2 regions of the Geobacillus sp. FJAT-46040 genome follow, and region 2 is predicted to be linked to the other one. Evidence: a T-box and tRNA genes for the amino acid it is inferred to sense, from the RefSeq annotation. Region 2 holds a T-box; the other holds one or more tRNA genes.
What was found. A T-box is a leader RNA that pairs with one kind of tRNA and senses whether it is charged. The one in region 2 lies ahead of pheS (phenylalanine--tRNA ligase subunit alpha), so its partner is inferred to be a tRNA-Phe.

Region 1: it encodes a tRNA-Phe, which carries the amino acid that the T-box ahead of pheS (phenylalanine--tRNA ligase subunit alpha) is inferred to sense. The anticodon was not compared.

The regions. Positions count from the first base shown of each region.
Region 1 covers NZ_NISS01000001.1:133,120-140,472, forward strand. Annotated here, with positions in the region: rRNA gene CD000_RS00735 (23S ribosomal RNA) at 1-684, shown strand, start outside; tRNA gene CD000_RS00745 (tRNA-Asn) at 1,174-1,248, shown strand; tRNA gene CD000_RS00750 (tRNA-Ser) at 1,253-1,343, shown strand; tRNA gene CD000_RS00755 (tRNA-Glu) at 1,358-1,429, shown strand; tRNA gene CD000_RS00760 (tRNA-Val) at 1,439-1,514, shown strand; tRNA gene CD000_RS00765 (tRNA-Met) at 1,661-1,737, shown strand; tRNA gene CD000_RS00770 (tRNA-Asp) at 1,743-1,818, shown strand; tRNA gene CD000_RS00775 (tRNA-Phe) at 1,991-2,066, shown strand; tRNA gene CD000_RS00780 (tRNA-Thr) at 2,237-2,312, shown strand; tRNA gene CD000_RS00785 (tRNA-Tyr) at 2,319-2,403, shown strand; tRNA gene CD000_RS00790 (tRNA-Trp) at 2,413-2,486, shown strand; tRNA gene CD000_RS00795 (tRNA-His) at 2,504-2,576, shown strand; tRNA gene CD000_RS00800 (tRNA-Gln) at 2,592-2,666, shown strand; tRNA gene CD000_RS00805 (tRNA-Gly) at 2,672-2,743, shown strand; tRNA gene CD000_RS00810 (tRNA-Cys) at 2,753-2,826, shown strand; tRNA gene CD000_RS00815 (tRNA-Leu) at 2,889-2,973, shown strand; gene CD000_RS00825 (ISLre2-like element ISGsp3 family transposase) at 3,471-4,838, shown strand; gene CD000_RS00830 (ABC transporter ATP-binding protein) at 5,113-6,168, shown strand; gene CD000_RS00835 (extracellular solute-binding protein) at 6,306-7,353, shown strand, end outside.
Region 2 covers NZ_NISS01000001.1:325,646-332,998, reverse strand. Annotated here, with positions in the region: gene pheT (phenylalanine--tRNA ligase subunit beta) at 1-754, opposite strand, end outside; gene pheS (phenylalanine--tRNA ligase subunit alpha) at 776-1,810, opposite strand; T-box leader at 1,910-2,145, opposite strand; gene CD000_RS01775 (hypothetical protein) at 2,201-2,551, opposite strand; gene CD000_RS01770 (TrmH family RNA methyltransferase) at 2,592-3,347, opposite strand; gene msrA (peptide-methionine (S)-S-oxide reductase MsrA) at 3,344-3,868, opposite strand; gene CD000_RS01755 (HI0074 family nucleotidyltransferase substrate-binding subunit) at 3,997-4,740, opposite strand; gene sspI (small acid-soluble spore protein SspI) at 4,868-5,077, shown strand; gene CD000_RS01745 (M42 family metallopeptidase) at 5,106-6,194, opposite strand; gene CD000_RS01740 (dUTP diphosphatase) at 6,288-6,773, opposite strand; gene CD000_RS01735 (DUF1294 domain-containing protein) at 6,789-7,040, opposite strand; gene rplT (50S ribosomal protein L20) at 7,098-7,353, opposite strand, start outside.

The DNA.
Region 1 (7,353 bases), 190 kb from region 2:
GGTGGGAGACAGTGTCAGGTGGGCAGTTTGACTGGGGCGGTCGCCTCCCAAAAGGTAACGGAGGCGCCCAAAGGTTCCCTCAGAATGGTTGGAAATCATTCGGAGAGTGCAAAGGCACAAGGGAGCTTGACTGCGAGACGGACAGGTCGAGCAGGGACGAAAGTCGGGCTTAGTGATCCGGTGGTTCCGCATGGAAGGGCCATCGCTCAACGGATAAAAGCTACCCCGGGGATAACAGGCTGATCTCCCCCAAGAGTCCACATCGACGGGGAGGTTTGGCACCTCGATGTCGGCTCATCGCATCCTGGGGCTGTAGTCGGTCCCAAGGGTTGGGCTGTTCGCCCATTAAAGCGGTACGCGAGCTGGGTTCAGAACGTCGTGAGACAGTTCGGTCCCTATCCGTCGCGGGCGGAGGAAATTTGAGAGGAGCTGTCCTTAGTACGAGAGGACCGGGATGGACGCACCGCTGGTGTACCAGTTGTCCCGCCAGGGGCACCGCTGGGTAGCTATGTGCGGACGGGATAAGCGCTGAAAGCATCTAAGCGTGAAGCCCCCCTCAAGATGAGATTTCCCACCGCGCAAAGCGGGTAAGATCCCTCGAAGATGACGAGGTCGATAGGTCCGAGGTGGAAGCGTGGCGACACGTGGAGCTGACGGATACTAATCGATCGAGGGCTTAACCTAGAAAAGTGAAAGCGCCGCGATTAGCTCTCGAAGCCAAATGTTCTTCACCCGCAGGGGTGCTTGCACCCCGAGGGGGAAGGTTATTTGGCAGAAGAGAGCTAGGCGCTGGAACTGGACAAAGAAAAGCGCAGGCGAGCGGGTCGCCGCGACGGGCAAATGTTCTTCGCCTGCAGGGATTTCCGATCCCGAAGGCGAAGGTTATTTGACCCCGAGCGGCGGCGAGCCGGAGCTGGACAATGCGAAAAGCGCAGGCGAGCGGCTTCTTCCAACGGTTATCTAGTTTTGAAGGAATGAAAAAACTCTTGACAGCTCAGCGCGAATCATTATAATAGTAAATGTCTAAAGAGATGTCATTTCGCAGTAGCTCAGTGACGAGCATTTGCATCATCGGATGAACTGCGAGTTGCCTCGACGCATCCAGCTTCTTTGAATCGGCTGGCAGAGGAAGAGGCAGGACATCTTGTTGGGAGAATTGACCGTCGTTATGATTCCGCAGTAGCTCAGTGGTAGAGCAATCGGCTGTTAACCGATTGGTCGCAGGTTCGAATCCTGCCTGCGGAGCCATCGTGGAGAGCTGTCCGAGTGGTCGAAGGAGCACGATTGGAAATCGTGTAGGCGTGAATAGCGCCTCAAGGGTTCGAATCCCTTGCTCTCCGCCATGATCCATCAGCATGGCCCGTTGGTCAAGTGGTTAAGACACCGCCCTTTCACGGCGGTAACACGGGTTCGAATCCCGTACGGGTCACTTCTTTGTGGAGGATTAGCTCAGCTGGGAGAGCACTTGCCTTACAAGCAAGGGGTCGGCGGTTCGATCCCGTCATCCTCCACCATCTTAATATAAAAGCTGACTTGCTTTCTCATCATCGCGAGTTGTCCCGACGCACCGAGCATCTTTGAATCAGCTGGCAGAGGAAGAGGCAATAAATATTTAAACCGATACTCAGTGTATGATCGAAATAAGTTCATTTTCTATCGTCGCGGGGTGGAGCAGTCCGGTAGCTCGTCGGGCTCATAACCCGAAGGTCGCAGGTTCAAATCCTGCCCCCGCAACCAAAATTGGTCCCGTAGTGTAGTGGTTAACATGCCTGCCTGTCACGCAGGAGATCGCGGGTTCGAGTCCCGTCGGGACCGCCATTGTTCCAAAATCACGAAAAATATGGTATGGCTCGGTAGCTCATTCGGTAGAGACGAGCATCCGCTTCATCGAATTCGCTTCGAGTTGCCTCGACGCATCGAGCGTCTTTGAATCAGCTGGTAGAGGAAGAGGCACAGAGCAATTCAACGAGCGAGTTAAAAAATAATATATGGCTCGGTAGCTCAGTCGGTAGAGCAAAGGACTGAAAATCCTTGTGTCGGCGGTTCGATTCCGTCCCGAGCCACCATGAAACAACTAGAATAGGTTTGCATGCCGACTTAGCTGAATTGGTAGAGACGAGCATCTACTTCATCGAATTCGCTTCGAGTTGCCTCGACGCATTCCGCTTCTTCGAATCAGTTGGTAGAGGAAGAGGCACAGAGCTCAACAATGAGCCACCTTCTTCATTCATCTTATGCCGACTTAGCTCAATTGGTAGAGCAACTGAATCGTAATCAGTAGGTTGCGGGTTCAAGTCCTGCAGTCGGCACCATTCCTTGGAGGGGTAGCGAAGTGGCTAAACGCGGCGGACTGTAAATCCGCTCCCTTTGGGTTCGGCGGTTCGAATCCGTCCCCCTCCACCATTTTAACAAAGGGGCATAGTTTAATGGTAGAACAGAGGTCTCCAAAACCTCCGGTGTGGGTTCGATTCCTACTGCCCCTGCCATTCCTATCATGATCATGGCGACTATGGCGAAGTGGTTAACGCACCAGATTGTGGCTCTGGCATGCGTGGGTTCGATTCCCACTAGTCGCCCTTCACTTACAACGTTGGGGTATAGCCAAGCGGTAAGGCAACGGACTTTGACTCCGTGATGCGTTGGTTCGAATCCAGCTACCCCAGCCACGGATGCGGAAGTAGTTCAGCGGTAGAACACCACCTTGCCAAGGTGGGGGTCGCGGGTTCGAGTCCCGTCTTCCGCTCTTGATCAAGGCGGCATAGCCAAGTGGTAAGGCAGAGGTCTGCAAAACCTTTATCCCCGGTTCGAATCCGGGTGCCGCCTCCATATCTAATGAATAAAAAAGTGTTGACAGTTGAAAGATAATTTGGTAAAATGTTGATTATCGCGCCGATGTGGCGGAATTGGCAGACGCGCACGACTCAAAATCGTGTGGGGTAGCCCCCCGTGTGGGTTCGACTCCCACCATCGGCACTGAAAAACTGATGTATCAAGGATTCCTGCAAGATGTGGGAATCCTTTTTTATTTTATCCTCATACGATTCTCCATTGAAAAATCTGATTCAGTATTCCTCATACGACTTGTCAAAGAGGTGATATTTTGGCAAGGCGTAATAATAATTTATCCCCTGATGAAATTTTTGAAATGCACACAAATTCTATACAATCTGATGCTATTGATTTTCAAATAGCGTTAGAAAAATTCCTTGAAGATTGCGAAATACGGAATTGTCGTCCTCAAACTATTCAATATTACAGAAATGAATTATCTGTATTCTAGTGTGAGTAAAATATTTGTGGGTGACATTCCGAAATGATCCCCGACGAGGGTTGCGAACTTTTGTTCGCGACGCTCGTCGGGGCCACCAAGCGAAGCGCGGTAGAAAAAAGCAAATGTCATGCAAAAAGGACTCTCTCCCTGCTATGATGGTGATTGTCAACATCAACCGAAAACAGGAGGGAGAGAGTCCATGAAACATCTTACCACAGAATGGCCCCTATTAAAAGAGTTGGAGGAGCAATTAGTCAGAACTCTTCAAAAGGTGTTCGCTGTCTTGTTGGCGGCCCTTTTGGAGGAGATTGATCAACAACTGGCGGAAGCGCGGGGCAAGCGCCGGTATCAGCTGAAAGACAAACGGCCGACCACGATCCAAACGCTGTTTGGAGAAGTGACGTTTCGACGGAACGACTACTATGATCGGCAGGCGGGGGCGTATACCTTCTTGCTGGATGCCGAACTGGGCTTTGATGGAGCGCAGTCGATCAGCCCTTGCCTCGAGGAAACGGCGGTCGAGTTGGCCGTAGAGTGCTCTTCCTACCGCAAAGCGGCCCGTACGTTGGAGTCGATCGTGGGGTATGCGGTCCTAAGCCACGAGGCGATTCGCCAACTGGTGCTGGAGGCCCCTGTCTCGCTGCACCACCCTGTTTCCCAACGGCACGGCCGAGTGCTGTTTGTGGAGGCGGATGGACTGTTCATTTCCCGCCAGGGGAAAGGGAAACGGGCGAAAGAAGAGAAAATCCTGGCGGTTCACGAGGGATGGAAACGAAACGGTTCGCAGCTCGAGCTCGTGAACCGGCGCCACTACCTCCATGAAGGGGAGGGAGACGTGTGGGAACGGTTTGAAGAGTGGCTGATGAACGAATATGCCTATGACCCGTGCCGGGACCTTTTGATCATCAACGGCGACGCGGCGTCGTGGATCACAGCCTGCCGGGAGTATTTTGGAAAGCGAGCCTGCTTTCAGCTGGATCGATTTCATGTGGCGCGGGAGCTGCGTCAGTGTCTGTCCGGCCATCCGCGTTGGCGGGAGGTGCGGAAGAAGCTGGCGAAACAAGACGAAGAGGGACTTCTGGTGGAGCTGAACAGCGCGGTCGGCACGTTGGAGGACGAAGCGAAAGAGAAGCAGATGGCTGCCATGATCCGTCGGATCGAGTCGATGCCGGGATGCATCCGGGACTATCGGGAGTGGCTGTCGGAGCAAGGGGTGGAGACGACCGGCATGCGTCCGATGGGCCACGCCGAGAGCGTGATGAGCCGGTTTGCGCATCGGGTGAAATCCCGCCGCAGCTGGAAAGACCAAGGGCTTCGGGCGTTTCTGAGGGCGATGGCAGCCCGAATCGACGGGATTTGGCGGAGAAATGGGCAGTTGGTGGAGGAAGAAGAGACCCGAACGGCAGCCTCGGCCTCAACAAAGTCCAAGCGGATCGAACAGGCCAAACGGAAGGCAGGACGGTTGTGGGCAGATGTGGTGCGTCAGAATCTACCGTGTCTGCAGCGGTCATCCGGGACGCCGATCCATCAAGCGTTGTCGGCGCTCCGGGATGGTGGTTGGGTGTAAAAAAATGGAATACAATATCATCACCTCAAGATGAGGGATGAGAGTCCGAAAGCGCTTACGATATTAATTCCTGAAAATGGTTCGCTAACTAGTGATTGACAACGCTCGTAGTGAACCGAAAAAATGTTCTCCACAAAGTCTTGACTGACTCCTAAGCAGGACAAATAATTGACCAAAAAGAAAAATGTGTGCTACAATTTTGTTTAATAAAAATGAAAAACGTTCTCAATAAAATGTTTTCCACTTGGGAATCGGCACATGTTGGAGGGGTACGATGAGCTTCATACAGCTACAACAAGTCACAAAAATATATCACCGTTCATTAAAGCCAGCTGTCGATAATATGAATCTTGAAATTGAAAAAGGAGAAATTGTTACGCTACTCGGACCGAGCGGCTGTGGCAAAACGACAACTTTGCGCATGATTGCTGGGTTTGAACAACCGACAGCCGGAATGATCCGCATCGGCGACCAAATCGTTTACGATCACCACTTTTCGTTGCCACCAGAAAGGCGCGGCGTCGGCATGGTGTTTCAAGATTATGCTCTTTTCCCTCACTTAACGATTGAAAAAAATATTATGTTCGGACTGAATAAATGGCCGGCAAAAGAGCGGAAAGAACGGGCGCAGGAAGTATTGGAACTTGTTGGCTTAGGCAATTTCGCCAATCGTTATCCTCATGAACTTTCAGGCGGTCAACAACAGCGAGTAGCTCTCGCCAGAGCTTTAGCTCCGTTTCCGAACGTCGTGCTTATGGATGAGCCTTTTAGCAGCCTCGACGCCGGTTTGCGCGAGAAAATGCGCCATGAAATAACAGCCATTTTGCGCCAAACGAATACGACAGCGATTCTCGTCACTCACGATCAAAAAGATGCTTTTGCTGTGTCTGATCGAATTGTTGTTATGAATGAGGGAATTATTCAACAAGTCGCCACTCCAAAAGAAATATACCGTTGTCCGAAAAACTGCTTTGTCGCCCAATTTGTCGGGAAAACAAATTTGTTAGATGGAACAATTTGCCCCGACTTAAAACACGTCAATACGCATATTGGTCGAGTTTGTCTACCAAGACAGCTGGAAAGACGTATGGAGAATGTGAAAGTGTCTATTCGTCCTGAAGGCTGTAGACTTTCGAAAGACGGAAAATATTGTGGCATCGTCGAGCGCATCACGTACAGTGGCGAGTATCAAGAATTATTTGTTCGCCTTTCAACTCAAACAAATGATGAAGATCCACTCATTATTTACGCACCGATCGATCAAGACGTTGAAATTGGGTCGGTTGTATCGTTCGACATTACCCCTGAACTCGTCGCACTAGTCGATTAACAGTCTCCTTCGCCTCTTACCAAAATGGCTGGAGGCTTTTTTTTAAAAATCTATTGACAATGATTCTCACTTTCTGTATACTTCATATTGTGTTGATAATGATTATCATATTAGTCAAGTTAAAGGGGGCATACATAATGAAAAAGCCATTTAAACTGATGCTATCTGTCATCGCTTCACTCTTGCTCGTGTTCTTAGCCGCATGCGGCAGTTCAAATGAGCGAACTTCACAACCGGAACAAGATACAGAAAATGAACAAAAACTTACTGGAAAACTCGTTGTCTACTCATCTCGTAAGGAAAACTTTGTTGATCCGTTGCTTAATAAGTTTGAAGAAGAAACAGGTGTAGAAGTATTAGCTTTACATGAAGTAGAGCCATTGCAGTTAATCGAAGAAGCTGGAAATGTCCAAGCAGATATTTTTATTTCAAACGACGTTGGTGCTCTCGAATATTTACGCATGAAAGGCATATTGGAAGGATTTGATGCAAAAGGAGCTGAAACGATTGACGCACAGTTCCGCGCCGAAGACAATGCGTGGATTGCTTTATCTGTTCGAGCACGCGGATTTATTTACAATAAAGATTTAATTTCTGAAGAAGAAATGCCGAAAACAATGGAAGAGCTAATGGATCCGAAATGGGCTGGACAGTTTGCGATCACTCGTGGTGGAAACGGCGGCATGATCGCAAACGTATCTGCTCTTCGTTATGAGTGGGGCGATGAAAAGACGTTTCAATGGGTTACAGCAATTAAGAAAAATGCAGGGGCCATTATGCAAGATCACGGAGCTATCCGTCGTGCCGTTGGAGCTGGAGAATTTAAATTCGGTCTTGTAAACAACTACTACTACCATCAACAATTAGAAGAGCCAACAGACAATAACGTTGGATTTATCTATCCAGATCAAGGCGAAGGTGAAATGGGTGTCATTTTAAACGCTGCTGGTGTTGGGCTTGTTAAGGGCGGCCCGAACTCCGCAAACGCAAAAGCGTTCATTGAGTGGCTCTTAAAAGAAGAAAATCAATTAGCATTTGTTGGTGAGTCTCTTGAGGTGCCAATTAATCCAAAATTGGATCCACCATATAAACATGCTACTAAAATTAGCGACTTAAAAGTTCAAAGCATGCCATTGAAAGAACTTGGTCAATACTTTGAAGATACAAAAACATTAATTGAGAAGG
Region 2 (7,353 bases):
GAATGCCGGCCGCCATCAAACGCGCTTGCATCCAAAGAGGCGACGGGCCGATCCGGACGTTTTTCACAATCCGCCCGGCGTACAGCGGATTGTCTTCCGGCGCCTCAACGCGCACGGAAATGTATTCATGGACATGTTCGCTGTTTTCCTTGACCGCCGCTTCCGGCGGTTTTACATCGCGGCCGAGAATGGCGGCGACTTCATAGGCGACGCCGATCATGCTTAAACAATCGGCGCGGTTGGGCGTCAAGGACAGTTCAAGCACTTCGTCATGCAAGCCGAGCCACTCGATGGCATCGGCGCCGATCGGCGCGTCGCTTGGAAAGACGAAAATGCCGTCCGCGTATTCTTTCGGCACGACTTTCGTTTCGACGCCAAGCTCTTGGAGCGAACAAATCATACCGTTCGATTCTTCCCCGCGCAGCTTCGCCCGTTTGATTTTGAAATTGCCCGGCAGCACCGCCCCGACTTTGGCGACGGCGACTTTTTGCCCTTTGGCGACGTTCGGGGCGCCGCAAATGATTTGCACGGGTTCGTCCTCTCCCAAGTCGACAAGGCATTTCCGCAGTTTATCCGCGTTCGGGTGCGGCTCGCACTCGAGCACATGACCGATGACGACTCCTTTCATTCCCCGGTCAAGCGCTTCGACCCGCTCGACTTCAATGCCGCTTTTCGTAATCCGCTCCGCGAGCTCTTTGGCGGTGATGCCCGTCAAATCGACGTATTCCCCTAGCCAACGGTAAGAAACGAGCATTCCCAACTCCTCCTTTTTCTGTTACACACGCAAAAATTGCCGCAAGAAACGCAGATCGTTTTGATAGAAATGGCGGATGTCATCAATGCCATACTTCAGCATCGCGATCCGCTCCGGCCCCATGCCGAACGCAAAGCCGGTGTACGTTTTCGAATCAAAACCGGCCATCTCAAGCACGTTCGGATGCACCATGCCGGCTCCTAAAATTTCGATCCAACCGGTGCCTTTGCAGACGCCACAGCCCCGCCCTTCGCAGCGGAAGCAGGACACATCGACTTCGACCGATGGTTCCGTGAACGGGAAAAAGCTCGGTCGGAAGCGAATGTCGCGCCCTTCCCCGAACAGCTTGCGGGCAAATTCGCGCAGCGTCCCTTTCAAATCGCTCATCCGGATGTTCCGGTCAACAACCAATCCTTCAATTTGCGTAAACTGGTGCGAATGCGTCGCATCATCGGTGTCGCGGCGATACACTTTGCCCGGGCAAATGATTTTCACTGGACCGCGCCCGCGGTGCTTTTCCATCGTCCGCGCCTGCATCGGCGACGTATGGGTGCGAAGCAAAATCTCTTCCGTGATGTAAAACGAATCTTGCATATCGCGGGCCGGATGTCCTTTCGGCAAGTTGAGCGCCTCAAAGTTGTAATAGTCGGTCTCCACTTCCGGCCCTTCGGCGACCGTATAGCCCATGCCGATAAACAAGTCTTCAATTTCTTCAATGACACGCGTCAGCGGATGCGGGTTGCCAAGACTAACAGGCCGGCCCGGCAGCGTCACATCAATCGCCTCGGCAGCCAGCTTCCGCTCCACTTCCTCCTGTTCCAGTTTCGCTTGTTTCGCTTCCAGCGCCTGTTGGATTGCCTCTCTTACTTCATTGGCAAGCGCGCCGATTTTCGGGCGCTCTTCCGGCGGCAATGCCCCCATGCCGCGCAGCACTTCGGTGATCGGCCCCTTTTTGCCTAAATAGGCGACGCGCACGTCGTTCAGCGCTTTTAAGTCGCGGGCTTGGCCGATTTGTTCGAGCGCCTGGCGTTTCAGCTCGTACAGCCGTTCTTTCACATCAATCCCTCCTCATTTCAGTTGAACGCCCTCCCACTTACGCTCACGCGTAGAAGCGGGGGGCTTCTCGGTTTAAGATGATAAAAAAAACCCGCCCCGGTAAGGGACGAGTTGTTGCTCGCGGTACCACCCTTGTTAACAGCATAAGCGTGCTGTTCACTTCATTGCGATAACGGCCGAAAGCCGGAACACCTTTACATCCCTCGTCGGGATGGTCCCGGTGTCAACTCAGGAGGTGAACTTCACTTGCGCCGTCCATAAAAACGCTCCCAGTCTATGGCGTTTTCTCCCTGGATGGCGGACAGCAAGCTACTTTTCTCCGTCATCGTTGTTGTCCGTATGGGAAATTGTCGCTATTCATTATACGCAAATGAGTAGGCAAAGGCAAGGTCAGGCCGAAATTTCTTTGCGCAGCTCATCGATTTCCGCTTCCTGTTCAATCGAGCGGATGGCAAGGCGCTCCATAATTTTTTCCTGCCGCACTTGCCCTTCCTTGAGCGCGGCGACATCTTTTTTGACCCCCAACATGTCCTTTTTCATGGCATCCATGTCTTTTTTCATGGCGTCCATGTCTTTTTTCATGGCGTCCACATCACTTTGAAGGCGATCGACTTTGTCTTCGAGTTGTTTCACGCTTCCTTGCAGCTTGACGATATCCATGCGCATTTGTTCGATGTAGGCCCCTTGAACATCAAGACGCTCGAGCACAGCGTTCAATAACGCCCGCAGTTCGCCATCCATCTGTCTCCGCTCCCTTGTCCTATTGATTTTCGATTCTATTTTACCGCACCGCCTGCAAGGAATAAAGCAAAATTCCGGCCGCGACGGCGACATTCAGCGACTCGGCGCGGCCGTAAATCGGGATGTACACGTTCTCTGTCGTTAGGCGCAGCAGGTCGGGTCGGACGCCGCTTCCTTCATTGCCGACGAGCAAGGCGAACGAAGACGATTGTGGAACGGTGCGGTAATCGACGGCATTCTCCAAGGCCGTTCCGTACACCGGAATGCCCTGCTCCTTGAAACGCGCGATCCATTGCGCCAAATCGCCTTTGACAACCGGAAGGTGAAACAGCGACCCTTGCGTCGCCCGCACCACTTTCGGATTGTACACATCGGCGCACCCTTCGCCGAGGATGACGGCATCGATCCCAGCGGCATCGGCGGTGCGGATCATCGTCCCAAGATTGCCCGGATCTTGCACGGCGTCAATAAGCAAGGCGGTCTTCACGCCTTCAAGCTCGGTCGACAGCTGCCGGCACACTGCGGCGATGCCTTGCGGCGTCTCCGTGCTGCTGATCGCCCTCATCACCGTTTCGGTCACGATCGTAACCGGGACACCTGTGACGTTCCAGCCGGGCGGGACGGCCGTCCGCTCATCAACGATCAGCTCGACAAGGGGCGCGTTGCTTTTTATGGCCTCTTCGACAAGATGAAACCCTTCAAGCAAAAACAATCCAGTCTCATCGCGCCCTTTTTTTGTCAGCAGCTTTTTCCATTGTTTGACGCGCGCATTTTTCGGCGATTCGATCCGCTTCACCGCTTCGTCCCCCAATGTTTGGCGATAAATTCGTCACGCCCCGAGGCGGCTCGATCTTGCTTGTAATGTTCCGGATTTTTCTTATGATAGTTTTGATGGTACTCTTCCGCCGGATAAAACGTGGTGGCCGGCAAAATTTTCGTCACGATCGGCTTGGAGAAGCGCCCGCTTTCCTCGAGCGCCCGCTTTGACTGCTCGGCGAGCTGGCGCTGTTTTTCGTTATGGTAAAAAATCGCCGTCCGGTATTGCGGCCCGCGGTCGTGAAACTGGCCGCCGTCATCGGTCGGGTCGATTTGGCACCAATACAGCTCCAAGAGCCGCTCATACGGAAAGACGTCCGGGTCAAACGTGATTTGCACCGCTTCGTAGTGGCCGGTCGTGCCGGTTTTCACTTGCTCGTATGTCGGATTTTCCACATGTCCCCCTGTATAGCCGGAGACGATGCCGTAAATGCCGTCAAGCTCCTCAAACGGCGTCACCATACACCAAAAGCAGCCGCCGGCGAATGTCGCTTTTTCCATTGTGTCGTCACCTCATGCGTCAAGTTTCTTCATTTGATTATAACAAAATGTGCGCCGTTGTCATCTTTCACGACCAAAGCCAAGTTCCTTCACAAAGCCAAGCGCGTTCCGTTCCGCACGCCGGCCGCTCATGTCGCTGAGTCAAGCCGTTGTTTCATTTCGTCAAGCAAGCGGTCAAACAGCGGGATATAGTGTGTACGGATGCGTTCGTAAATGTCCATCGCCGTTTCTTCGTCATACGTATGGGACGTCCGGTTGCGGTCTTCGAGCATGCGAAGCCATGTCTCTCCGTCTTGAATCAACCCTTCCCGAAACGCCTCGCGAATCGTTTTCCTCGGACTCGTCACTTCAGAGTATCCCTGATGCTCCAAATAAAGTTTCATCCATTTCCATGCTAGTTCGTACGTGAATTCAAAGCGTTGAATGGTCGCATCAACAACAAGGTCATCCGTTTGAGCGTCTCTTGCGGCACTTTGCCGGAGTTTGGAGAGCGCCCGTTCGAAATCGTAAAATCGATCCATCAGCCGGCTCATTGTAACCATCACCTTCCCGTGCTCGTTCGTTTGAAAAATCGTCTTTCCTTCTTGGTCAATATTCATTTTTAGCTGTTCGTTGTGAATTTGATTGTAATCAACAACATCGATCGGATAAATGATCGGAAGTTCATCCAAGTCCGATTGCAGGAGGTACAGCGGGCCTCCCGGTTTTCGAAATTGGATCGCCAAATCGATATCCGATCCTTCCTTGTAATCGCCTCGTGCTCTTGAGCCGAACAAAATGACTTTTTCAATGACATCAGCATAACGGGAAAATAGATGGAGCAGTTGGCGAAATACCGTTCGTTCCAATCCATAGAGCGGTTTCTCGTCCATCGTCGCCATCACTCATTTCGGTCTAGTTTTTCCTCTATTATACCATATACGAGAGCCGCTCCATGTATAAATCCGCCGCCATTGGCAAACGATAACGGTGTACAATACGGCCAATGAGGTGAGACAAATGGATTTGAACTTGCGGGAAGCCATTATGCACAACGTAGCCAACAACTCGAAAGAGCAGCTGGAACATACGATCGAAGATGCGATCCAACGAGGCGAGGAAAAATATTTGCCCGGCCTCGGTGTCCTCTTTGAAGCCATTTGGACGCATGCCAATGAGCAGCAAAAAGACATGATGCTCACAACACTCGAGCAGGCGGTTAAACAATGACGAACACCGGCCGAATCGGCCGGTGTTTTTATTCGTCAAACGTCAGTTGTTTCACTTTGTCGGCGTCAAGCCGTTTGATCACCTCAACAAGCAGCTTGACCGTGTTTTCGTAGTCGTCACGGTGCAAAATGGCGGCGTGCGAGTGGATGTAGCGCGTCGGGATGGCAATCGTGAGCGACGGAACGCCGATGCCGGTTAAGTGAATCGCTCCCGCGTCCGTACCGCCGCCTGGCATGGCATCAAAATGGTACGGAATGTTGAGCTCTTCCGCCACTTCGATGACAAATTCGCGCAAGCCGCGGTGCGACACCATCGTTGCGTCGTACAAGACGATGTGCGGGCCGGCGCCGAGTTTGCCCATCGCTTCTTTTTCCGACACGCCCGGTGTGTCGCCGGCAATGCCGACGTCAACAGCAAACGCGATATCCGGCTGAATGAACTGGGCCGCTGTGCGCGCGCCGCGCAAGCCGACTTCTTCCTGCACCGTGCCGACGCCGTATACCGTGTTTGGATGGTCGACGCCTTTCAGCTGCTTGAGCACATCGATGGCGACCGCACAGCCGATCCGGTTGTCCCATGCTTTCGCGAGCAGCATTTTTTCATTGTTCAATACCGTAAATTCAAAATACGGCACGATCATATCGCCCGGGCGGACGCCCCACTCCATCGCTTCCTCGCGGCTTGTCGCGCCGATGTCGATGAACATATCTTTGATTTCCACCGGTTTTTTGCGCGCCTCCGGCGGCAGAATGTGCGGCGGCTTCGAACCGATGACGCCGGTGATGTCGCCTTTTTTCGTCACGATCGTCACGCGCTGGGCGAGCATCACTTGGCTCCACCATCCGCCAAGCGTTTGGAAGCGGATGAATCCTTTGTCGTCGATTTGCGTCACCATAAAGCCGACTTCATCCAAATGGCCGGCGATCATCACTTTCGGCCCGCCCGATTTCCCTTCTTTTTTGGCAATCAAGCTGCCGAGGCCATCCGTTGTCACTTCATCCGCATACGGAGCTATGTATGTCTTCATCACATCGCGCGCTTCCCGCTCATTGCCCGGGACGCCTTTCGCATCGGTCAGCGCTTTCAGCATCGTCAACGTTTCGTCCAACTTCGCCATCTTGGCACCCCTTTCCGGTTTTGTCCACTTTTTTATTATACTTGAAAAGGCTGACGATTGGCAAAATGAATCATTCGCCACCCGAAAAAAAGATCAATAGCGCTCGTTTTGCCGCTTGTGGTTCACTTCATTTTTCCGCCGATACGCCGCCTCGATGTCGTCGGAAGAAAAACCGAGCGCCACGCCAAGCCGCCAATACTCCGCAAACAGCGCATCATATTCCCCTCGCGCTCTCGTCTCCCCGAACCGCTCGGCGGCGCGAAACACGGCAAGAAACTGCTCGACAAGCGGCCGTCCCGCCGACGGAGCTTCGTTTTCTTCATAAAACAAGCCGCACTCCAGCCCGAGCGACAATAAAAAATGCAAGCCGTCAACATATTCCTCAAGCACTCGCTCGGCTGGCGCGGGCGGTTTGATGCTCCAAAATTTAAAGCAACGCGTCTCATTCGCGAGTTCACCCAGCTCCACAAGAAAGGCGAGCTGCTTGCGGGCAAACAAATCTTCCTCCATCAAGCCATGCTCCGTTTCAATGCGCCGATCCAACATGCGCTGCATATCGTAAAGCAAAGGCCAATTCATTCTCTCCTCCCCTTTCTACCTCATCCATCGCCAATAGAGAAACAGCTCCACCGCTGCCAACAGCGGCAAACCATAGCGAAACGTCCGATGGCGCGTTTTATGACGAAACGTGTACATGCCCGCCATTGCCCCCAGAGCTCCACCCAACCACGCCAGCAGCCAAAGCGTCCGCTCGGCGGTGCGAAAGCGGCGGCGCTTCGCCTTGTATTTGTCGACCCCCATCACGAAAAAAGCGAGAAGGTTGATCGCTATCCCGTATTGTACCATATCGATCCCTTTCCTTGATAAGAAAATGGCCACCCTGATCAAGGATGGCCATCGTTGTTATTTATTCAAATTCGCTTTCGCCAAGTCGGCGAGTTGGGCGAACGCGGCTTGATCGTTCACCGCCAAGTCGGCGAGCATTTTCCGGTTCACTTCCACGCCGGCCAGCTTCAAGCCGTGCATCAAACGGCTGTACGACAAGCCATTTTGGCGAGCCGCCGCGTTGATGCGGACAATCCACAGTTTGCGGAAGTCGCGCTTCCGTTGACGGCGGTCGCGATACGCATACATGAGCGATTTCATCACTTGTTGGTTC